DNA from 2 places in the Alkalihalobacillus phoenicis genome. Region 2 is predicted to be linked to the other one. Evidence: riboswitches for the same ligand, from Rfam matches in the RefSeq annotation. Region 2 holds a riboswitch; the other holds the start of a gene.
What was found. A riboswitch is a leader RNA that binds a small molecule or an ion and turns the genes downstream of it on or off. The one in region 2 is predicted to bind S-adenosylmethionine.
Positions count from the first base shown of each region.

Region 1: linked by a shared signal. The riboswitch ahead of metK (methionine adenosyltransferase) and the one ahead of AA0017_RS08875 (sugar ABC transporter substrate-binding protein) in region 2 are both predicted to bind S-adenosylmethionine.

Region 1 covers NZ_CP154853.1:368,582-380,569, forward strand. The annotation lists gene AA0017_RS01680 (2-hydroxyacid dehydrogenase) at 1-797, shown strand, start outside; gene AA0017_RS01685 (MalY/PatB family protein) at 846-2,024, shown strand; gene AA0017_RS01690 (hypothetical protein) at 2,190-2,336, shown strand; gene AA0017_RS01695 (YwpF family protein) at 2,633-3,124, shown strand; gene AA0017_RS01700 (MFS transporter) at 3,394-4,605, shown strand; gene ytkD (RNA deprotection pyrophosphohydrolase) at 4,662-5,138, shown strand; gene AA0017_RS01710 (ABC transporter permease) at 5,573-6,364, opposite strand; gene AA0017_RS01715 (ABC transporter ATP-binding protein) at 6,342-7,121, opposite strand; gene AA0017_RS01720 (ABC transporter substrate-binding protein) at 7,126-8,124, opposite strand; gene AA0017_RS01725 (alpha/beta hydrolase family protein) at 8,223-9,005, shown strand; SAM riboswitch class I at 9,110-9,223, shown strand; gene metK (methionine adenosyltransferase) at 9,399-10,607, shown strand; gene AA0017_RS01735 (DUF1540 domain-containing protein) at 10,859-11,020, shown strand; gene AA0017_RS01740 (gamma carbonic anhydrase family protein) at 11,271-11,786, opposite strand; gene AA0017_RS01745 (alpha/beta hydrolase) at 11,974-11,988, shown strand, end outside.
Region 2 covers NZ_CP154853.1:1,874,433-1,886,420, reverse strand. The annotation lists gene AA0017_RS08925 (peptidase) at 1-1,074, shown strand, start outside; gene AA0017_RS08920 (exodeoxyribonuclease III) at 1,150-1,902, shown strand; gene AA0017_RS08915 (phosphatase PAP2 family protein) at 2,354-2,971, shown strand; gene AA0017_RS08910 (YdbC family protein) at 2,975-3,196, shown strand; gene AA0017_RS08905 (YciI family protein) at 3,569-3,889, opposite strand; gene AA0017_RS08900 (HAD family hydrolase) at 4,289-5,083, shown strand; gene hflX (GTPase HflX) at 5,110-6,381, shown strand; gene AA0017_RS08890 (UDP-N-acetylmuramoyl-L-alanyl-D-glutamate--2,6-diaminopimelate ligase) at 7,070-8,527, shown strand; gene AA0017_RS08885 (hypothetical protein) at 8,910-9,233, opposite strand; gene AA0017_RS08880 (LLM class flavin-dependent oxidoreductase) at 9,409-10,434, shown strand; SAM riboswitch class I at 10,599-10,708, shown strand; gene AA0017_RS08875 (sugar ABC transporter substrate-binding protein) at 10,832-11,959, shown strand.

The DNA.
Region 1 (11,988 bases), 1.5 Mb from region 2:
TCGATTGTGAGGCATTAGAACAAGCTGAGCAATTAAAGGTAATCAGTACGCTTGCTGTTGGATATGACAACATAGATTTAGAAGTTGCTAAGGAAAAAGGGATCAAAATAGGCCATACACCTTATGTTTTAACGGAAGCGACAGCAGATTTGACGTTTGCTTTATTATTAGCAACGGCAAGGAACTTACCACAAGGTCAACAAATGATTAAAAATAATGAGTGGAGCAGTTGGAGTCCATTCGGTTTAACTGGCAAACAAGTATATGGTTCAAAAATTGGAATTATTGGTATGGGACGAATTGGACTAAGTGTAGCCAGACGTGCAAAAGGTTTTTCTATGGATGTTCTTTACCATAATCGCAGCCGTCATGAAGAGGCTGAAAAAGAAGTTGGAGCGAGATATTGTTCATTAGATGAGCTGTTAGAACAAAGCGATTTTGTTGTTTTATTAGCTCCTGGCTCGAAAGCGACTTATCATATGATCGGAACCGAGCAATTTAAAAAAATGAAAAATACAGCTTATCTCATTAATTCCTCCCGTGGAACGAATGTCGATGAAAAGGCGTTATATGATGCTTTAAAAACAGGAGAAATAAAAGGAGCAGGACTTGATGTCTTTGAAAAAGAACCAATTTCTGCTGATCATCCATTGCTTGAACTTGAAAATGTTTTAGCGATTCCACATATCGGAAGTGCTTCTATTGAAACGAGACAAGAAATGGTCGAAGTGACGGTTTCAAACTTGGTGAACGGTTTAACGGGAAAAGAGCTTGTTTACGAAGTACCCAATAAATAAAACCAGTGACGGATGAATATATACTAAGGGAAAGAAAGGACGATAAACATGAGTGAACGTTTTAATCAAGTCATTGAAAGAAGAGGAACGAACTCGTTGAAGTGGGATATGTTAAACGAACGATTTGGAGCAGATGATATCTTACCTTTATGGGTAGCGGATATGGATTTTCGTGCTCCAGACGCAGTGATTGAAGCGATTAAAGAAAAAGCCGATCATGGAATTTTTGGATATCCTGCTCATTCAAAATCATTAGACTTAGCCGTGCAATCATGGCTTTCGCGTCGTTATAATTGGGAAGTAAGTGAGAATTCTTTTGTTTATACATTAGGAGTTGTCCCTGCTCTTAGTCATCTTATTAACGCCTTTACAGAACATGGAGATGAAATTATTATTCAAACTCCTGTTTATTATCCCTTCTATGATGTAATTGAAAAAAATGAGCGGACATTGGTGCGAAATCCATTAAAATACGACGGGAAACAATATGAGATGGATTTTGAACAACTCGAAGACGTCATTACGGACAAAACAAAAATGCTGTTATTATGTCATCCACATAATCCAGGTGGCCGCGTTTGGAAAAGAGCTGAACTTGAGAAACTTGTAGCGATTTGTAAAAAACATAATCTTTATATTGTTTCAGACGAAATTCATGCTGATCTATTATATGAAGGACATTCCCATATTCCGATTGCCTCAATAGATCCTGAAATGAAAGAGCGTATCTTTACGTGTTTGGCTCCGAGTAAAACCTTTAATTTAGCAGGACTCCAAGTTTCTTATATTGTGATGGAAGATAGTGCCACACGTTTAAAGCTCAAAAAGTTTATCGCAACCACTTTTACAGGTATGAATAACAGCTTTGCAGAAGTGGCGATGGAAGCGGCGTATACACATGGAGAACCATGGTTACAGGAATTAATGACTTATATCCAAAGCAATTACAAGCTAGTGACCGATTTTCTAAGGGAGCATATGCCAAAGGTGAAATGGATGGAACCAGATGGGACGTACTTGTTATGGTTAGATTTTTCACAATTAAACTTCACTCCAGCTGAACGAAAAAAGTGGCTCATTGAGGAAGCGAAAGTAGGCTTTAATCATGGAGCGATGTTCGGGGAGGAAGGGAAAGGGTTTGAACGAATGAACTTGGCTTGTCCAGCGAGTACGATTGAAGAAGCGTTAAATCGTTTAAAAGCAGCTTATGTAAAAAGCGGCTATTAATTTCAGAACAATTTACGAAGGTAGGAGGATTTAGTGCGTTAATGACGAATAGATTATATAAAAGGGTGCATTTTGTCATAACTTCATCCGGATACACATATGATTGGATTAGCTAAGTTTGTCCATACATTTTTGTTAAAGTTTAAAAAAAGGAGACATTTACAAATGAAACAGATGAATCAATTTTTTGAGTTGGTCGACGAATGTAAATGGAAGCTTGATAGGAACTTAACGAAACAAGAATTAGAACTCATTATGTGGATTCAAGAAAGAAAGTTAGAAGCACTTTTTGAAGACGCTAAGCCTTCTTAATAATGTTAGAGAGCACCCTTATGTAAAAATAAGGGTGCTCTATTTTGGTCGTATACATAATTGGATTTGAAAAACTTTGGACTAAAACTCATAATATGATTTAATAGGAGTATGTATTTTATGGATTCAACTGTTCTCTTTTGACCTAAAACGGAGCGAGCGGAATACCCGGTGACTCCCGGCTCACCCACGGAACGCGTAGGGTATGTAGCTCACGGAGTAGGCTAACTAATGTAACCATATTTTAACGAGTAGCCCGTTTTTTAGTGGCTTAATACATAAGGGAGGAAGTAAGGATGAAAACATTTAAACTTTACTCAATTTATTTATTAAAAGGGAAATCAGGCAAGCTTACACATTATCCATTAAAGCTTGAGCGTGGATTAATTATTAACATGGAAAATTCCAAACAAACATGGTTAATAGAAGCCGTTGTGGAAAAAGAGCAGTTTGCTTTTTTTAATGAAGTGCAACAAGAGGATAAGGACTTATTAATTGACGTCGTTATTTCAAGAAAAGATAATTACCCAGCGACATTAATCACAAAAGTTTCGGAAATTACCCAATTAACATCAGGGATTAGCATTTTAATGAAAGGAAACCTCATTTTAGGAAAAGATGAAGTTTTAGAAGATGTCGTGGAGGATCTAGTCGATGAAAATTATAAGGGGCCAGAATTTATCGATGAGTTCAAACGAAGAAAAGCTAACTTAACGGCTCATTCCCAGCGAACATTAGATGAGGTTTATGAGGAATTATTAAAAAAGGATGATTACCGACTTGTTTAAAAAAAGTCGTGAAAATGAGGTTCAAGACCAGTCTTTTTTCTGTAGCACCATAGAAGAGTGAGGTAGATACTCATCACGTCCGCTCGAAACATAAATTCCATACGAAAAGATAATAACCCACCAAAAAATCATTTTATGATAACTTGGTGGGTTATTTTTTTGAGACTTGCTGTTTCCTCCCGCTGTCTTCCACTTTTTATACAGAATAGAATTAGGGGCTTGTTGAATACTTAGTACATAAGAATGGTTTTCGTAAAAGGGGAAAAGTGATGTTAGGAGAGAATAAGAAATTAGCGATATTATCGATTGCCTCAATTCCTCTTGTCATGACATTAGGGAATTCGATGCTCATTCCCGTCCTGCCAATGATCGAAAAGGAATTAGATATTACTTCGTTACAAGTGAGCATGCTCATTACGATTTATTCCGTTGTGGCGATTATTTGCATTCCGATTGCAGGTTATCTTTCGGACCAAATTGGCAGAAAAAAAGTTATTATTCCGAGTTTAGTTATTTCAGGAATCGGTGGTTTAGTTTCTGGACTGGCTTCGGTTTATATAGCCAATCCATATTATATGATTTTAATTGGGAGACTATTGCAAGGAGTTGGGGCAGCTGGTGCTTCTCCTATTGTGATGCCGTTAGTTGGGGATATGTATCGGGATCAAAAGGAGGTTAGTAAAGGGTTAGGAATGATTGAAACGTCAAACACATTTGGTAAAGTTCTCAGCCCCATTTTAGGGGCAAGTTTAGCGGCTATTCAATGGTACATCCCCTTTTTTTCATTCCCTGTTTTTTGTTTAATTTCAATTGTTTTAATGACCTTTCTCGTCAAATCACCCGAACTGTCAACCGAAAAAGTTAAATTTCCCGATTTTTTGAAGCTACTTAAAGGAATATTTAAACGGGAAGGTAGATGGCTGTACGCTGTATTTATCATTGGTGGAATTTGTATGTTTGTATTATTTGGTGTGCTATTTTATTTATCGACGATGTTGGAAGAGGAACATAATATTGAAGGCATCAAAAAAGGGATTGTGCTTGCTGTGCCCTTAACAGCATTATGTTGTAGTTCCTTTGTAACAGGCAAGTTAATCGGCCAAAATAAACAAAAAATGAAAGAGATGACGATCATCGGTTTAATCGGACTAACTTTATCGATTGCTGTGATTGCTTTTTCAGAAGATATTTATATTTTATTAACTTGTTTATTTATAAGTGGGATTGGAATTGGTTTTGCTTTGCCAAGCCTAGACGCTCTTGTCACGGAAGGCATTGTGAAGGAGCAAAGAGGCTCCGTTACTTCATTCTATAGTTCGATGCGATTTGTTGGAGTAGCTTTAGGTCCACCTATATTTACGTTGCTCATCAAAATATCACACCAGTTTTTATTTTTATCAAATGCTATTCTATGTTTGATTATTTTATTATTAGCGATATTTTTTATAGAAGGAGGAGAAAAGATCAAAATTACATGGTAAGCAATTGATAATGGACGTCATTGCCCTTTATACTGAAATGAAGAAGAGGGGCGGTGATGATCATTTATCAATTTACAGATTTAAATGGATGCTCTATTTCTTTACAATTTGCCCAAGGTTTGCCGCGGGATGTTAAACATGTTTGGATTCTTTGCCGTTTTGAGGAAAGCTGGCTGTTAACAAGGCATAAAAAACGAGGATATGAGTTTCCTGGTGGAAAGGTCGAAGAAGGAGAGAGTCTAGAAGAAGCTTGTCATCGTGAGGTATATGAAGAAACAGGGGCGATTATTGGGCGGTTAGATTATATCGGTTGGTATCGTGTGGAGGGCAATGGTCAGCTGTTCAATAAGGCGATTTTTTTGGCTGAAGTTGAGGTCGTTGAGGAGAAGGATGATTATTTAGAAACGAACGGACCACTTTTAATCAAACAATTTCCCGACAACCTAAAACAAAATCCAGAATATAGTTTTGTCATGAAGGATAAAGTTTTACCATTAGCCCTTCAGTACATAGAAAATAGGGACGATAGATGAACTAGAAAATGAAACTTAGCAGACGAGATAGGTTGGCCGACTCCTGGAGGATGAAAGGGGAGTTCACTGAAAAGGTCTTAACATCAACTTTAACTTAGAAATTAGTTTTTCGAGTAGATAGTCGCTCATGGATTCAAACTATTTTTTTATGATCCAAAACGTAGCCAGCGGAATACCGGAGGCTCCCGGTTCACCCGCGGAACGCGTAGGGTATGTAGCTGGCAGAGTATACAAAATCATCCAAACTTGATTCTAACTAACAGAACTTTTTCAGTGGTCACAGGAAAGGGGAGGCTGCAATCCATTGGCGTAGACAGTTCAGCTCCCGCCGGAGGGTCTGTGCCTTCCCTCTCACTTTTATAATATTCAAAAAGGGGCTGAACCCTCAAAGATCATTTTCATGACTTTTGGGACAGTCCCTTTTTTATTGTCCATTAAAATTGGATTAACTTTTTCTCGAGGAGCTCGACTAGTTTATACATGACAGTTGCTAAAACGGCAATCACAACTAAGCTCATTAAGACAAGGGTAAAATTGAATACTTGGAAGCCGTAAATGATTAAGTAGCCAAGCCCTTGTTTGGAGACGAGAAATTCCCCAACGATAACGCCAACCCATGAAAGGCCGACATTGACTTTTAATGTCGAAATAATCGTTGGCATCGAGGCCGGTAAGATCGCATTTCCAAATGTTTGTGCCTTTGATGCTCCAAATGTTTTTAACACTTTAACATAATTAGCGTCGACTTCTTTAAAGGCACTATAAACAACAATCGTAGTGATAATGACTGAAATTAAGGCCCCCATTGCTAAAATAGAAGTAAACCCAGGTCCTAGACCGACGATTAAAAGCGGACCAAGGGCAACCTTTGGCATTGAATTTAAGACGACTAGATAAGGATCAAGGACCTTAGAAGTAAAGGGGGACCACCAAAGGATAGCGGCAATGATGACCCCGACAAGGGTTCCGATAATAAAGCCAAGAATCGTCTCAAATAAAGTAAAAGATGTGTGTAAAAATAAACTTCCATCAGAGATGCGTGTGACAAGTAAATCCCAAATTCGTGACGGCATACTAAATAATAAAGGATCAATCCATCGCTGACGTGCTGCGACTTCCCAAAAAGTAAGGAAGGAAACGAGTATACTTATTTGAACAATAAAAACTTGCCATTTTTGTTTACGTAATGAACGTAAATAATTATCATGAAGTTTTCCGAGGTTCAAGGGATTCCATCTCCTCCCATATTAAGTTGAATTGCTCGGTATAAGCAGAAGTTTGACGTGCATCAAAAGGGATGAGTTCCTTTATTTCTTTTGGGATATCAAAAACACGATGAATCCGACCGGGTTTTGTATTTAACAAAACGACTCGATCAGACATCGAAATGGCTTCCCCGATATCATGTGTAACTAAAATCGCTGTTTTGCCTTCCCTTTTTAACGTTTTAAACACGAGATCTTCTAGCTTTAGCTTCGTTTGATAATCTAGAGCGGAAAAGGGCTCATCTAATAACATAAACGAAGGATCTGATGCGAGCATTCGAATCAGGGCAACCCTTTGTCTCATTCCCCCTGATAACTGGGCAGGGTACAACGATTTTTTGTCTAACAAACCCATCGCATCAAGTAAATTTAAAGCTCTTCTTCTTGAAGACTCATCTAATGAATGTCGAATATGCTGACCAATGGTGATATTACTTTCAATCGTGAGCCAAGGGAATAAATAGTCCTGTTGGAGCATGTAGCCGATATTGGTCGTTTTTGGCTCAATCCGCTTTTCATTTAATAAAATTTTTCCTTTTGTTGGCTTTAAAATACCAGAAATGAGAGAAAGAAGAGTCGTTTTCCCGCAACCACTTGGACCGATAATCGAGATAAATTCTCCTTCATTAATGGTTAATGAAATATCCTCTAATGCTAATGCTGCTTCCTCTTTTGTTAAGTAAATCTTCGAGACGTCTTGAATCGTTAATTTAGCCATCGAATCAGTCCAATACGCTTTCAGCGATACTTGTATTCACGAGCTCGCGGAAATCAATTTCTTTAGGGAGTTCTCCAGCTGCATCCATAATGACTTGAAGTTGAATCCAAGCTTCCTCTGTTAAGAGAGGATCAGTTGCATATGAGCCTTGAGATTGATAACGGTCCACAACTTGAGCAATTAACTCGACATCCGCATCTTCAAAAAAGGTAGCAATCGATTCAGCGATGACGTCACTTGATTGCTCTTCTACCCATTGTTGTCCTTTATATAACGCGCGAGTGAATGCTTCTAAAGTCTCTGTGTTTTCTTTAATAAAACTTTCTTTTGACATAAATCCTGTGTATGGCACAAGTCCGGATTCTTCGCCAAACGAGGCGACGATGTACCCAATTCCTTCATTTTCAAATTGAGTCGCTTGTGGTTCAAATAATTGAACAAAATCACCTGTCCCTGAGGCGAACGCACTTGGAATATTTCCAAAATCAATACTTTGAATTAATTCAAGGTCTTGATGAGGGTTAATTCCATGCTTTTTTAGTACATGCTCACCTACCATTTGTGGCATTCCACCGACACGTTGACCTAAAAACGTCGTATCACGTAAGTCCTCCCATTCAAATGAATCCATTTTCTCTCTGGAAACAAGGAAAGTCCCATCTGTTTGGGTAAGGGCAGCAAAGTTAACAGCAGGGTCATTTGCTCCTTGTGCATAGACGTAAATCGACGTTTCTGCACCTACTAACGCAACATCGGCTCCATCAGAAAGAAGAGTGGTCATCGTCGTATCCCCACCCCAAGTAGTCGTTAATTCTAAATCAATGCCTTCCTCTTCAAAAAAGCCTTCCGAAATCGCGGCGTATAAAGGGGCATAAAAAATTGAACGAGTTACTTCAGCTAGACGAATTTTCTGTAATTCTGCGTTTGAATTGGAGCAAGCAACGGGCAGCAAGATTAAAGATATCAGTAGAATGATCGAGGTCATTCGTTTTAAGAAAACCATCTGTTTCAACTCCTCAAAGGTTAAATATTTGTAATTGTGATAGTCTATGTAGGTGTACGTTATTGTGTGTTAGCCTAGATAATAAAGGTTGTGAAAAAATGTTACTTGCTCAAGTTAGAGTTCCTTCCCCACATCCACGCATTGAACTTTTTGAAATGACTTATTTGAGTGAAGGCTTAAAAGTGAAAGGTTATTTAGCGAAGCCCATAATGGCTAAAAGCTTGCCAGGTCTTCTTTATTTAAGAGGAGGAATTAAGAATGTCGGCATGGTACGGGTCCAACGATTAATTCAATGGGCCAGTGAAGGATTTGTGGTTATGGCTCCGTTTTATCGTGGGAATAAAGGAGGAGAAGGACAAGAGGATTTTGCTGGGGAAGATCGTTATGATGCGATTCATGCTCTCGATATATTAAGTGAGTTACCATATGTGAATGCCAATAGCCTCCATGCATTAGGTTTTTCTCGTGGTGGTGTGATGGCCCTCCTTACGGCGATTGAACGACCTCAATTAACGACATGTACCCTATGGAATGGGGTGACGGACATGTTCTTAACCTATGAAGAACGGGTCGATTTAAGAAGAATGCTGAAGCGTGTCATTGGTGGTACGCCGAATAAGTATCCCGAACGTTACGAATATAGAAGCCCGATAAGTGAAATGAAAAAAACGAATATCCCGATATTAGTTATTCATGGTGAAAAAGATAAACATGTTTCGGTCGAGCATTCAATTCGATTAGAAAAAGCATTAGGTGACCAAGTAGAAGCTTGGTACTTTAAAAAATTTCCCCATCATTTCCCTGTTAAAGATCAGCAGAAGGTTTTGGGAAAGGCAGCAAAGTGGATGAAATCACAAGAAAAGAGAAAACTAAACGAATAGACGTACGTAGGGAATTTTGTATAGGAAAAAACTTGATCCAAAAGAAACGCTAGAGATCGTTGACAGTCACCCTGATCTGCGTTATGATATGTCCCGAACGGATACTCTTATCCTGAGTAGGTGGAGGGACAGGCCCGAAGAAACCCAGCAACCATTACTTCATTGAAAAGAAGTGAAAAGGTGCTAACCTGCAAGGTATATTCCTTGGACGATAAGAGGCGAAAGGTAAACACTCCAACCCTTTTCCTCACTGTGTGGAAAGAGGGTTTTTATCGTTTATATTTGTCTAAAATACGTCTTCGATTGTTTTTACTCCCACAATCGGAAATGAGTGCCGTCACAATTTTTCGCCCATGACTGTTTGTTGGTTATGTGCAGAGGAGGAAAATAGAAATGGTTTTAAAAAGTAGACGTCTATTTACATCAGAATCAGTAACGGAAGGACATCCAGATAAAATTTGTGATCAAATTTCGGATGCCATTCTTGATGAAATTTTGAAAAGTGATCCAAACGCACGTGTTGCTTGTGAAACATCAGTAAATACAGGACTTGTCCTTGTAGCTGGTGAGATTACAACGAGCACATATGTCGATATTCCGAAAATCGTTCGTGAGACGATTAAAGGGATCGGTTATACTCGTGCAAAGTATGGTTTTGATGCAGAAACTTGTGCCGTTTTAACATCTATTGATGAGCAATCAGCTGATATCGCTCAAGGTGTTGACCAAGCATTAGAAGCACGTGAAGGCCAAATGACAGATAAAGAAATCGAAGCAATTGGTGCAGGGGACCAAGGGTTAATGTTCGGTTTTGCGACAAACGAAACAGAAGAATTAATGCCATTACCAATCTCATTAAGCCATAAATTATCTCGTCGCCTTGCTCAAGTACGTAAAGAAGAAATTCTTGATTACTTACGTCCAGATGGAAAAACGCAAGTAACGGTAGAGTATGATGAAGATGGAAAACCAGTTCGTGTTGATACAATTGTTATTTCCACACAGCATCATCCAGAAGTAACATTAGAGCAAATCGAAAAAGATTTAAAAGAACATGTTATTAATGAAGTCGTTCCTGCTGAGTTAATTGATGCAAGTACAAAATACTTCATTAACCCAACTGGTCGATTTGTTATTGGTGGACCTCAAGGGGATGCTGGCTTAACAGGACGTAAAATCATCGTTGATACGTACGGTGGTTACGCTCGTCACGGTGGCGGTGCGTTCTCTGGTAAAGATGCAACTAAAGTAGACCGTTCTGGTGCTTATGCAGCTCGTTATGTAGCGAAAAACATCGTGGCAGCAGGTCTTGCTGAGAAATGTGAAGTTCAATTAGCTTATGCTATTGGTGTAGCTCGTCCGGTATCGATTTCAGTTGATACATTTGGTACAGGTGTTGTTTCAGAAGAAGTTCTAGTTGAATTAATCGCTGAGAACTTTGATCTTCGCCCAGCTGGTATCATCAAAATGCTTGACTTACGTCGCCCAATTTATAAACAAACAGCTGCATATGGACATTTTGGCCGTACAGATGTTGCATTACCTTGGGAAAGCACAGATAAAGCCGCAGTGTTAAAAGAACAAGCTAAATTAGCGAAGTAATATTTTAAGAAATGTAAAATAAATATAAAAAAAAGCTAAATCGTTGTGAGCAACGATTTAGCTTTTTTATATTTAATCAGTTAAGTGGGAAAGTCCTTATCAATGCAGGAGCAGCGCTGTTAATTGAATATACGAAAGTGAAGGGCCACCCTTTTAACCAACATCGCCCAGTTTATGTAGATATTTTTATAAAAAGGAGAGTATGTGAAGAGGTTCAATCGGTAAAAATGAAAATAGGGAGGTGAATGAAAATGGCGACTGATGTATTATGTGAAGTAAATAACTGTGTTTTTTGGGATAATGGAAATCGGTGTAGTGCCGATAAAATTTATGTAGTTAGTCATAAAGGAAAAAAGGCGAACAAAACTGAAGAAACAGACTGTAAAACGTTCGAACCAGAACATATGGGATAAGTTTTTTCAGAAGCAAATTTTCCTGAATGGCTACAAAATGATCTCGTCCATTAGGATGCGGTGATCATTTTATATTCATCTGCAAAGTCTATGCTCAAGACGATTAATGATGAATAGAAAAGGAAGACTTTGTTAGGGGGGAGGATGATTGGTCTTCCCCCCCTACTTATAATATTGATTATCATTATCAATATTATACATAGTAGGTGCAAGTAAAATTATTTATATAAGATAAACTTCAGCATAGCGATTATTTCTGTTGTAATGATTTATAAAATTGGCCTTTATCACGATAATCTTTAACAATTCGTTTCATCTCTTTTTTATCTTCTTCATTAATTTCACGAATGACTTTCGCTGGCCGACCGAATGCAAGAGTGTTAGGTGGAATTTTTTTACCTGGAGGGACTAAGCTACCAGCCCCAATAAAAGCACCTTCTCCTACTTCTGCTCCATCTAAAATCGTTGACCCCATCCCTATTAAAGCTCTTTTTTGAATGATACAGCTATGTAACATGACTTGATGTCCAACGGTTACTTCATCTTCAATAATTAACGGTTTATTTGGACTTTGATGCAACATGGATTGATCTTGAATATTAACACGTTCACCAATGATAGTCGGAGCGACATCTCCACGAATGACCGTTTGAAACCAGATACTCGATTCTTTTCCAATGACAACATCTCCTGTTATCGTAACATAATCAGCAATAAAGGCTGACTCTGCGATAACAGGTTTTTTTCCTTTGTAAGCGTAAATCAAATTATTCATCTCCTTTGTCTTTTTACAGAAAAACGATATACTTATTTTATCATTTCTTAAAAAAAGAATGAGGAAAAGATGAACAGTTTCCTTATGATGAAAGAGTGGCCGTTCATAATAAGAAAGAAAAACCAAAATGGATGATCTATGATGCTTACATTCATAAGTTAGAGAGGGGCAAACAAAAATGTGGACCTATTTT
Region 2 (11,988 bases):
AAGGAACATTCTGCCTATTTATCCGCTCGTCAAACTTTTAATGGGAGTCCTAATTTGGTCGGGATATGGAAGGGGACAGGTGGTGGTCGCTCGCTTTTATTAAATGGACATATTGATGTGGTCCCTGCTGGTGATTTAAAGCAATGGTCTCAGCCCCCTTTTATATCTGTCAATAACGGACACTCGATTAGTGGACGCGGAGCAACTGATATGAAGGGCGGGACGATTTCTTTATTGTTTGCTTTAAAAGTCGTTCAAGAAATGAAGGTCAAATTAAAGGGCGATGTGCTATTTCAAAGTGTCGTTGATGAAGAATGTGGAGGCGCAGGGACTCTTGCCGCTATTTTACGAGGGTATCAAGCAGATGCAGCAGTCATTCCTGAACCAACAAAATTAAAAGTGTTTCCATTACAACAAGGTTCGATGTGGTTCCGCATTAAAGTAATCGGGAGAGCGGCGCATGGAGGCACGCGTTATGAAGGGGTTTCAGCCATTGACAAAGCGTTTGCAGTTATCGAGCAATTAAAAAAGCTTGAAACGTTACGAAATGAACGTATCAATCATCCTTTATATCAAAACATTCCGATTCCAATCCCCATTAATGTCGGTAAAATCAATGGTGGTGACTGGCCGTCTTCTGTTCCGGATGAGGTGACAATAGAAGGTCGCTACGGCGTATCGTTTGATGAAACAATGGAAGAAGCAAAAGAGGAATTTGAGCACATGTTATCATCAGCGATGTTTATGGATTCTTGGTTTAAAGATCACCCAGTTTCGATTGAATGGTTTGGGGCAAGGTGGATGCCAGGCAGTATTACTTTAGAAGATCCGTTTTTAGAGCAATTTAAAAGAAGTATCAAGAAGGTTTCTGGAAAATCAGCTCGACTTGAAGCGGCTCCGTGGGGGACAGATGCTGGGCTCTTAAGTCAAATTGGCGGCATCCCAACGGTTGTTTATGGTCCAGGAATAACCGAGCTTGCCCATCATCCAGATGAGGCGATTGAACTTGAGGCCATCATTGAAGCGAGCAAAGTGTTTATTGATCTCATTCTCACATGGTGTGAAGTAGAATAATCTTTCTCCTTGATAGTTTTGCATTTTAATAGCTATAATAGTTGAATGTGAAAGATCAGATGGGAGAGAGTTTGTGTGAAGTTTGTATCGTGGAATGTGAACGGAATAAGAGCTTGTGTTAAAAAGGGTTTTTTAGATTATTTTCATCAAGTAAATGCTGACTTTTTTGCGATTCAAGAAACAAAATGTCAAAAAGGTCAAATTGAATTACAGTTAGAAGGTTATGAGCAATATTGGAATGATGCCGAGCGGAAAGGTTACTCAGGAACCGCTATTTTTACAAAACATACACCTTTGTCTGTGCAATACGGGATTGGTGAAGAATTAGTCGATCAAGAAGGCCGTGTCATTACGTTAGAATATCCACATTTTTATTTAGTTACGTGCTATACTCCAAATTCAAAACGTGACTTATCACGACTTCCTTATCGTTTAAGTTGGGAAGAACACTTTTTAGCTTATTTGAAAACCCTAAAGGAAAAAAAGTCGGTTATTTTATGTGGGGATTTAAACGTAGCTCATACAGAAATTGATTTAAAAAATGCTAAATCCAATCATGGAAATTCAGGGTTTACAGAGGAAGAAAGAGGGAAGATGACGACTCTATTGTCTAGTGGTTTTACAGATAGTTTTCGTCATCTGTACCCAGAGACTACTGATAAATATAGTTGGTGGTCTTATATGAATAAAGTTCGGGAGCGCAACATCGGCTGGAGAATTGACTATTTTATCGTTTCTAATGAATTAACGGACTCTATTAAAAAAGCGGAGATCCATAACGAGATTCTTGGAAGTGACCATTGTCCAGTGTTTCTAGAGCTGAAGTAATGTCATTTGTTAAAGTAAGTTTAAATGTTGGAGGCTGCCCGATAATGTCTTTTTGAGGGTGGCTTTTTTGTCTTTTTTAATAATTGGCTAGAGAAGTTATCGTTTTTTTATTGACTCATTATTTGGATTCCTCTGAAAAAGTGAAAGGCTTTCGCAAGGTTAAAAAAGTTCATTTTTTTCTTAAAGGGAGGAGGATTCTATCGTTTTATGACGTATATATAATTAAGCTTTGAATAGAAAGGAGGCAAGTGAAGTCGCCCCTATTTACGTCGTGCAAGTTTGAATCCCCCTTTAAATTTGCTCCTAAATTCTTTTTCCTCCACGAACATCGCTTCGTTTATTACACAAAAAACGGAACAAAGATCCCTCATCCAAGTTAATCTACTCAAAACCATTTTATTTGTTTTCTCATTTCTTTTTATGATACAGTTACGAAAAAAGAGGGAGAAAATTGCCTAAAAAACATCGGAAATTACTGCTTATAAGTAGCTTCGTATTTCTTTTATTTGCCCTACTGACCGAATGGAAAGAAGTACTTTTATTTGACCAGCTCTTTATCGGCCTCGCAGATATTCTCTCTTCGGATCACATGAACCAATTAATGGTCATCATCACTGATTTTGGATCAGCCACAGTATTAACCATAGGGTCTTGTTTGGTCGTTGTTTATTTGTTGCTGCGTAGGGAATGGCCAAATGCTATAATGCTCGCTGCCTTAATGATTGGCGGTAGTGGTTTAAACTTAGGTTTAAAATCAATTTTTGCTAGGCAACGACCAGAGGAGATCTTGCTATATGATGGTTTTGGTTACAGTTTTCCAAGTAATCATGCGATGATGTCTTTTATTTTTTATGGATTTATCATTTATTGGACCCAGCAAGAACGACAAAAAAGTCGTACGGTATTTATGTTTAAGTTTTTTCTAGCCATTCTTATTTTGTTGATTGGATTTAGTCGCATTTATTTAGGGGTTCATTATGCTTCCAACGTAGCTGGTGGGTTTGCTTTAGCGATCATGCTAATGGTGATTGGTGATATTGTTAAGCAAAACATTAAAAGGAGGCCGTAAATCATGTCAGATTTTAAATACGATATTATTAAAAGTATAGGAACGATTTCTGAAAGCCCCAAAGGCTGGACACGTGAGTTAAATTGGATTAGTTGGAATGGGAGAGAGCCCAAATATGACATTCGTGACTGGGCACCTGATCATGCAAAGATGGGCAAAGGAATGACTTTTACAAAAGAAGAGTTACTAGAGTTGCGTAAATTGCTAACAAGTTCAGAATCTTAAATAAGAGGCTCTCAAAAGTTATTTCATGAACTTTTGGGAGCCCGCTTATTCTATATTAAAAGATTTGCACAAACACTTTAATGAGAAAGAGGAGTGATGGACATTTCCCCACTCTCTTTCCTAGGATGAACCGGCGAGTCTCCTCTTGCGTACTGCTGAGGCCACTGAAAGACGGTCTATTCGTTAAAAAATAGTGTGAACCGATGGCAATGCAAGATAGGTTCTTAATCTAAAATAAAATGAGAAAAAAATGCAGAAAAACGTCGAAGTTAAAGTCTAAAGTACGTCTAGTTTTTTAGCGAAGTGATCGTCAGGAACGAGATTTTTTATCAAGAACATTTTCATTTGAATTCTTTTATTTAGGCTGTTTTCTTAGTCGATTAAATTTCCTTTTGTTTGTGGTATTTCAACCAACCAATTATTCTCGTCATTTGCTTCTAAGAACTCTTTTATTTCGTATGTTTGATAGTATTTCTCATAAACAAACGGATCGTTATTCAACAATTCCTCAACATCTTCAACGTTTTCAGATTGAAATACCATAACAGTGCCATCATCATCTTTAAATGGACCACATAACTTTAATGAACCTTGCTGACTTAGACTTTTTAAGTAAGTAACGTGATTTGTTAGTAAATCATTACTTAATCCGCCCTTTCTTTTATCCTTTAATATTACTAAATAACTGTTCAAAAGAACCCCTCCTATTAGAATGTACGTTCTCTATATTGTATATTGATTGAATTGTTTGTCAATTGGATATTCATAGATTTTCAACTGTAATATAATTTGATTTTTTGGCAAGTAGAAACAAGCATTGGCTCTAATTTGGTTAATTCGCTGAACCCTACATATACGTCTTTCCACATTCCCGAAAGCCTCCTTATACTTTATTTTATCAAGCCCTATACAGTATCGTAAAAAGTATCGTAAAAAAAGCAACAACCTATGCGAAAACTGCCTTTACTTAAGGTGAACCATTCATTAAATAGTTTTGAAAATACATAAAACTCCAATAAATTACTTGCTCCTTCGTTTATTACACGGTACGCTTAAGAGTGATCAGAATATAGAGAAAATAGAGGAGTGGGCATTTTGAAGGCGATTTTTTTTGATTTAGATGATACTTTGTTATGGGATAAAAAAAGCATTCAAACAGCATTTGAAAAAACATCTCAACTAGTAGAAGAGAAATACGGCATAGGTGCAAGTGAGTTTGAGGAAGTGGCTCGTACGAAGGCGAAAGATTTATATAAAGGTTATGAAACATATGAGTTTACACAATTAATTGGCATTAATCCTTTTGAAGGGTTATGGGGCAAGTTTGAAGAGGATCATCCGGAATTTCAGAAAATGAATCATATGGTTTCTTCTTACCACCTTGATACGTGGAAGTCTGCTTTAAAAAATTTTCATATTGAGGATGAAGAGTTTGCTGGGAAATTAGTGAGAGCTTTCCGAAAAAATCGGAAAGAGAATCCTTTTTTATATGAAGAAAGCCTTGAAGTATTAGAACGTTTAAAAAAAGACTATCGTCTGTTATTATTAACAAATGGCTCTCCACAATTGCAAACAACAAAACTTGAGATTACACCAGAGTTAAGACCCTTTTTTGAAAAAATTATTATTTCAGGTGATTTTGGTCAAGGAAAACCAGAACCAGCAATTTTTCAGTTTGCTTTAAAAGAAATGAACTTAACAAATGAAGACGTACTGATGGTTGGAGATAATTTGATGACAGATATTCTTGGAGCCAATCGAACAGGAATTCAATCAGTTTGGTTAAACCGAGAAGATAAGAAAAAAAATGAAGTAAAGCCAACTTATGAAATTAAAGATTTACATGAGCTTTTCCCGCTTTTAGAGAAGTTATCCTCTAAAGGTTGATGGATAGCATACAATTGGAGGTATACATGCAAGAAGAACAACAAGTCGCGATTTTAGTTGGGGCTGAGCTTCAACATCATTCAAACCACGAGCGCTCGATGGAGGAATTAGAACAACTTGCCTTTGCTTGTGAAGTCGCAGTCGAAGCTAAAGTGTCACAACGTTTAGAAAAAATCAACCCATCAACATATATCGGAAGAGGTAAATTATTAGAGGTTAAACAAGTTCTTGCGGCAACGGATGCGAATTTAGTCATTTTTGATGATGAATTATCGCCATCACAAATTCGGAATACGGAACAAATTCTTGAGTGCAAAGTGATTGATCGGACCATTTTAATTTTAGATATATTTGCACAGCGGGCGAAAACAAAAGAAGCCAAATTACAAGTAGAACTAGCAAAATTGCAATATATGTTGCCTCGTTTAGTCGGCCTTCGCCAATCACTTGGACGGCAATCAGGTGGGGTAGGAACTACAAATCGTGGGGCTGGTGAAACAAAACTTGAGCTAGATTGTCGTAAAATCGAAGAAAAAATGTCGATTTTATCAAAAGAGTTAGAGCGGCTAGTAAAACAGAGACAAATTCAACGAGGACGCAGACAAAAGCAAGAAATGCCAGTTGTTGCCTTGGTTGGATATACGAATGCTGGGAAGTCTACGCTAATGAATGCATTTTTACAATTCGGTACAGACGCAAGTGACAAAAAATATGTATTTGAAGAAAACATGCTCTTTGCGACTTTAGAAACGTCCGTTAGAAAAGTAACATTGCCGAAAAATCGTTCCTTCCTTTTAACAGATACGGTTGGGTTTGTTAATAAACTTCCTCATCACCTTGTGAAAGCATTTCGTTCGACATTAGAAGAAGTGAAGGAAGCCGATTTATTGCTCCATGTCGTTGATTATTCCAATCCAAATTATGAGCAACAAATCCAAGTCACTAATGAAACCTTAAAGGAAATCGGTGTGGAGAACATCCCGATGATCTACTTGTTTAACAAAAGTGAACTCGTTGACAATAAATTTCACATAAATCGTGAAGATTCTATTTACGTCTCAGCAAGAGAGAAAAAAGGGTTTGAAGCGTTATTACAAACGTTAGAATTGTCTTTATTTGCAACCGATGTAAAAGTTGAGTTCTTATTTCCATATACGGCAGGAGAACATGTTCACTATTTTCAAAATCATGCCGATGTGCTCGAAATGGAGCATCAAGAAACAGGTACTTATATGAAAGTCATTTGTCGCTTAAAAGATAAACAAAAATATGAACAATTTATGATAAAAACCGTCTAATTTCTGGGCGGTTTTTTTTCGAGTGGAGAGTAAGTGGCGCAGGACGGAAAGGGAATCATAGGAGGTCAATGAAGCTAAAAGCGATTGAATCAAAGCCACAAAGGGAATCATAGGAGGTCAATGAAGCCAAAAGCGATTGAATCAGAGCCACAAAGGGAATCATAGGGATTCAATGAAGCCAAAAGCACATGAATCAGAGCCGCAAAGGGAATCATAGGAGGTCAATGAAGCCAAAAGCGATTGAATCAGAGCCACAAAGGAAATCATAGCTGCACTATGAAGCCAAAAGCGATTGAATCAGAGCTGCAAAGGGAATCAAAGGAGGTCAATGAAGCCAAAAGCACATGAATCAAAGCCACAAAGGGAATCATAGGAGGTCAATGAAGCCAAAAGCACATGAATCAGAGCCGCAAAGGGAATCATAGGAGGTCAATGAAGCCAAAAGCGATTGAATCAGAGCCACAAAGGGAATCATTGGGGTTCAATGAAGCCAAAAGCGATTGAATCAGAGCCACAAAGGGAATCATAGGAGGTCAATGAAGCCAAAAGCGATTGAATCAGAGCGGCAAAGGGAATCAGAGCTGCCCGATGATTTCAAATAATAGAGCAAAGAGGTGTATTCAAAGGATAATTTCATTTTTGGATGGTGAAACTACTCTTAACCAGTTTTTTGAGAGGGTAGGTTAAGATGAAGCTTCAATCACTTTTACAAGAATTGAATATGATAGTGGATGAGCCGAGCCTAAATGATATCGAAGTGACTGGCTTGCATTTTCATTCCAAAAAAGTGGAGCCTGGTTTTCTTTTTGTGGCGATTAGTGGCTTTGATCAAGATGGTCATGATTATATTGCAGAAGCATGTGAACGAGGGGCTGTGGCGGTATTGGGTGAAGCCAAATTTATTCAAACGGATATACCTTATTATTCCGTCCACGATAGTCGAAGAGCTCTATCACGTTTAAGTGCGGCTTTTTATCAATTTCCAACAAATAAACATAAAGTGATTGGTATCACAGGAACGAATGGCAAAACGACAACATCTTATATGCTCAAACATATTCTAACCGAAGCAGGAAAGACATGTTCGCTTATTAGTTCTGTTAGTCATGAAATAAACGGAGAAACTCGGCCTTCTCATGTCACAACACCAGATGCGATAACGATTCAGAAGTTACTTGCCGAAAGTAAGGATGAATATGTGATTTTAGAAGTGTCTTCGCACGGTCTTGATCAAGGGCGGGTGAATGATGTTTTTTTTGATTATGCATTATTTACGAATTTAAGTCATGATCATCTTAATTATCATCCGACGATTGAGCATTATTTTTCAAGTAAAGTAAAACTATTTGACCAATTAAAACATAACGGAGAAGCGATAGTTGCTACATTTTCAGAGGTTTGGGGTGAAAGGGTAGTTGACTATGTGAAAAAGCAACACAAAAAAGTGACGACCGTTGGACCACAACATCATAATGATATCGTCTCTTCTTATGAAAATGAGTTTTCGACGTTATTTGAGTTAAGTAAATTTAATATGGAAATATCATTTGAACTGCCTGTTATTGGTGTTCATCAAAACCGAAATGCTTTATTAGCTTACGTAACTGCTGAAAAATGCGGGGTCACACCGAAAGAAATTAGAAAGGCCTTGTCTCAGTTTCCAGAAGTACCAGGGCGATTCCAACAAATGAAGTTGCCAAATGATTCAACAGCCGTTATAGATTATGCCCATTCACCTGAATCCATTGATGCTTGTTTAAAAACAATTAGAACCTACCGTCCGAATCGACTCTTTCATGTTTTTGGTTTTCGTGGCGATAGTGATGTTACAAAAAGAGAGGCAATGCTTAAGTATTCCTTCCAGCATAGTGACCACATTTTTTTAACCTTTGATGATTTAAATGGAGTAAGCGAAGAGGAAATGTCTAAAACCTTACTTGAGTTAAATGAAACAATCGGCAATCAAGCTATCATTATTACCGATCGAACCGAAGCGATTAAGTGTGCTTATTCTGAAATGGAAAAAGGAGATTGGCTTGTGATAACGGGTAAAGGTCATGAGAAGTACAAGCAAGTATTTAACTTACCTAGTGAGAATGATCAAGCGACATTACAATACCTTAAAGGAAAGAGTTCAACTAATTGATTTTTCTAAATAATCTGATAAAAAGAGGTAAAGTAAGATAATAAGAGAAAAATGGGTATTTACTCAAGAAAATCAACCTATTTGAAAATTTACAGTTTCTAAATAATATCTTAAAATAAGTTTAATTAAAGAAAGGAGAGACGTTAAAAAAACCTTCAGAAAGGATGTGAGTCCAATGACGTAGGTGAGCGAAGTGTACATTAGTCATGACATGTACATGGGGACTGGTAGACCATAAAGAGCAAACACATAAAATAATAGCAAAGCATAAACGTTTTAAAGAGGCTTTTGTGCAGTTGGAAGGGAATAGTAAGAATGTTAACGGTATATAGAAGTTAAAGACGACCCCAAAAAAACCATTTGATGGCGAGGGGTCGTTTTTTTATTTCTGCTTTAATTTTTCCATTTCTTCTGAGACAACAAAGGCTAGCTGATCATTTCCAAATAAAGAAAGAACTCCGAGTAACGTTTCATCAGCGATTTCACCTGCTTCTTCTTTTGAAACGGTTAATTCCTGAGTGTCTACTAGCAAAGAATTTTTTTGTTGGGATGGATAAGCCTTTTGATAAATTTCGAGCGGGTCTAAATCATGATTGATACACCATTGACTAAACACTAACACCATCATCTTTTCATCTTGCTGATATTGTTTGATGATTTGTTCCTCTATATTTTCTTTCAACGTAATTCCTCCATTACATAACATCTCTTTTGTAGGGCAGAATGAATGACGACTTTATTATCTCATCCCTGCTCCATTTAGACAACGCTAAGTATTCATAAGCAAATAAATGGACGAAAGGATTCATATCCATTACTCTTCTATATAACGAATTCAATAAGAAATCGTATGATATAAAAGTTTTGAAGGAGTGCTATAAATGGAATCCACTAAAACATTACAAGATATTCGTTTATCTGTCTTAGATCTCGTGCCCATTCTAGAAGGGAAAACGGTACAAGAAGCGTTTCAATCAAGTGTAACATTAGCTAAAAAAGCCGAGGAGCTTGGTTTCCACCGCTTTTGGGTCGCCGAGCATCATAATATGCCTGGAATAGGGAGTTCAGCCACTTCAGTTGTCATCGGCCATATCGCTGGCCAAACAACATCGATTCGTGTCGGTGCTGGTGGAATTATGCTTCCGAATCACTCTTCTTTAATGGTTGCTGAGCAATTTGGAACATTAGATGCCATTTATCCAGGGAGAATTGATTTAGGTTTAGGACGTGCACCAGGGAGTGATCAACAAACAATGCGAGCGGTAAGAAGAGGGTTAGGGACGACGGGTGATGAATTTCCTGATCAATTAGAAGAGTTAAGGCAATATTTTGACCCGAAACGCTCGCCTTTCCCACCAGCTGTAAGAGCTTACCCAGGCGAGGGACAAAATATTCCGATTTGGTTATTAGGTTCAAGTGGGTTTAGTGCAAAACTAGCGGCGGAATTAGGGTTACCATTTGCGTTTGCTAGTCATTTCTCCCCTGAATTTACATTGCCAGCCTTAGATATTTATCGTAGTAACTTTAAACCTTCTGATGTGTTAGATAAACCTTATGTGATGGTCGGAAAAAATGTCATTGCAGCAAAGACGAATGAAGAAGCTAAATTTCTAGCTACTTCAATGGATCAGCAATTTTTAAGTTTAATTCGGGGGCGTCCCGCAAGACTTTTGCCACCAAATGAAGATTTAACTGACCATCTAACGATCCATGAACGAGCAGCATTAGATAAACGAGGGGAATCAACCATTGCAGGAGATAAAGAGTTTATCCAAAAAGAGCTTCAATCTTTTTTAACTGAAACAGATGCGGATGAAATCATTATTAACTCGATGATTTATGATGAGGATGCACGTTTGCGTTCATTTAAAAGTATTGCAGAAGTAAGCAAAGTTAAGCATTCTTGAGCTAAGTGTACTGGTCACCAGTTACCCAATTGATGAGTTTATGCTCTCTTCAAATGTCGATCCATTTGAAGGCATAATTTTTAGACTATTTTTAAAAAAAGGATTGACCTACTTACTATTAAGACTTATAATACCAATAAGAATAATGAGAATTAAATGAATAGCTCTTATCGCGAGTGGTGGAGGGACTGGCCTGATGAAACCCAGCAACCGTTTTCTAAGGAAAATTGGTGCTAATTCCTGCGAATCGATTTTATGATTCGAGAGATAAGAGAGGATTTTACATAAAAACCTCTCTTAGTAGAGGTTTTTTTCTTTTGGTAGAAAAATCCACGTATAAGCAGTTATACATAACATGGGTTTTTAACTAAATAGTCAAGCATTAGGGGGAATAAAGATGAGAAAAAGTAAATGGAGATTAGGAGCAACGATCGCTCTTTTAACAACTGTTTTGTTAGTAGGTTGTGGTTCAAATGATTCCAATGATAGTGCGAGTGGTCAGGAGAAAGTCGATGATGACAATGTCAGCTTTGAGAATGTTCCAGAACGTTTTGCTAATGGTGAAGGAGCAAAAATTAAAGTGGTTCGTAAAATTGGTGGGGATGATCACACCGCTCAATTTTTAGCTGGAGCGAAAGAAGAAGCAGAAGCATTAGGTTTTGAAGTTGATGTATTTACGGCGAATGGTGATTCGGCAAGGTTCCATGACGCACTAACTCAAGATGTAGATAAATATGATGGGTTTATTATTTCACATGGTGATGATGAAGCGACAGTAGCGACTGTACAAGAATTAAGGGAAAAAGGAAAAAGTGTGGTTGCATTTGACTCATTAGCTGATTTACAAGAGATTGAAGGGGTAACCTTAACGTCACAAGATGATGAAGCGTTAGCTGATTTGGCTTTAGGACAACTTGTAGAAGATTATGATGGAGAGGCAAACATTGTCTATCTTTGGGTGGACGGTTTTGCTCCAATGGTTCGGAGAGATACTGTGTATAAACAATTTTTAGAACAATACCCTGGGTTAAATGAATTAGAACGTTTTGGAGTGGCTACTGATGATACATCTGTTCAAACTCAAAACGCGGTTGCGGCGATGCTAAATAAATATCCCCAAGGTGAAATTGACGCAATCTTCGCAACATGGGATGCGTTTGCAATTGGTGCCGCACAAGCGATTCGAGAAGCCGGTAGGGATGAAGTGAAAATTTACGGAATTGACGTTTCAAATGCTGATTTACAAGAAATTCAAAATGAAGCTAGTACGTGGAGTTATACAGCAGCTGTCGATCCAAAATTAATTGGAGCGGTTAATGTACGAATTTTAGCGAAAAAGCTTGCAGGTGAAGAAACACCAGAAACCTTTGACTTAGAAGCATCCTTAATTTCTCAAGAAGATTTGTTACAAGCGGACGAGTCAGTTAATATGATAAACCTTGCCGATATTATTACGGGCTGGGGAGAGTCAGATGCTTTTGAAGAAGATTGGATGCTTACATTAAAAGATTATTACGTAAAGTAATCAAATGAGGACTAGCAATGAAGCCTAAG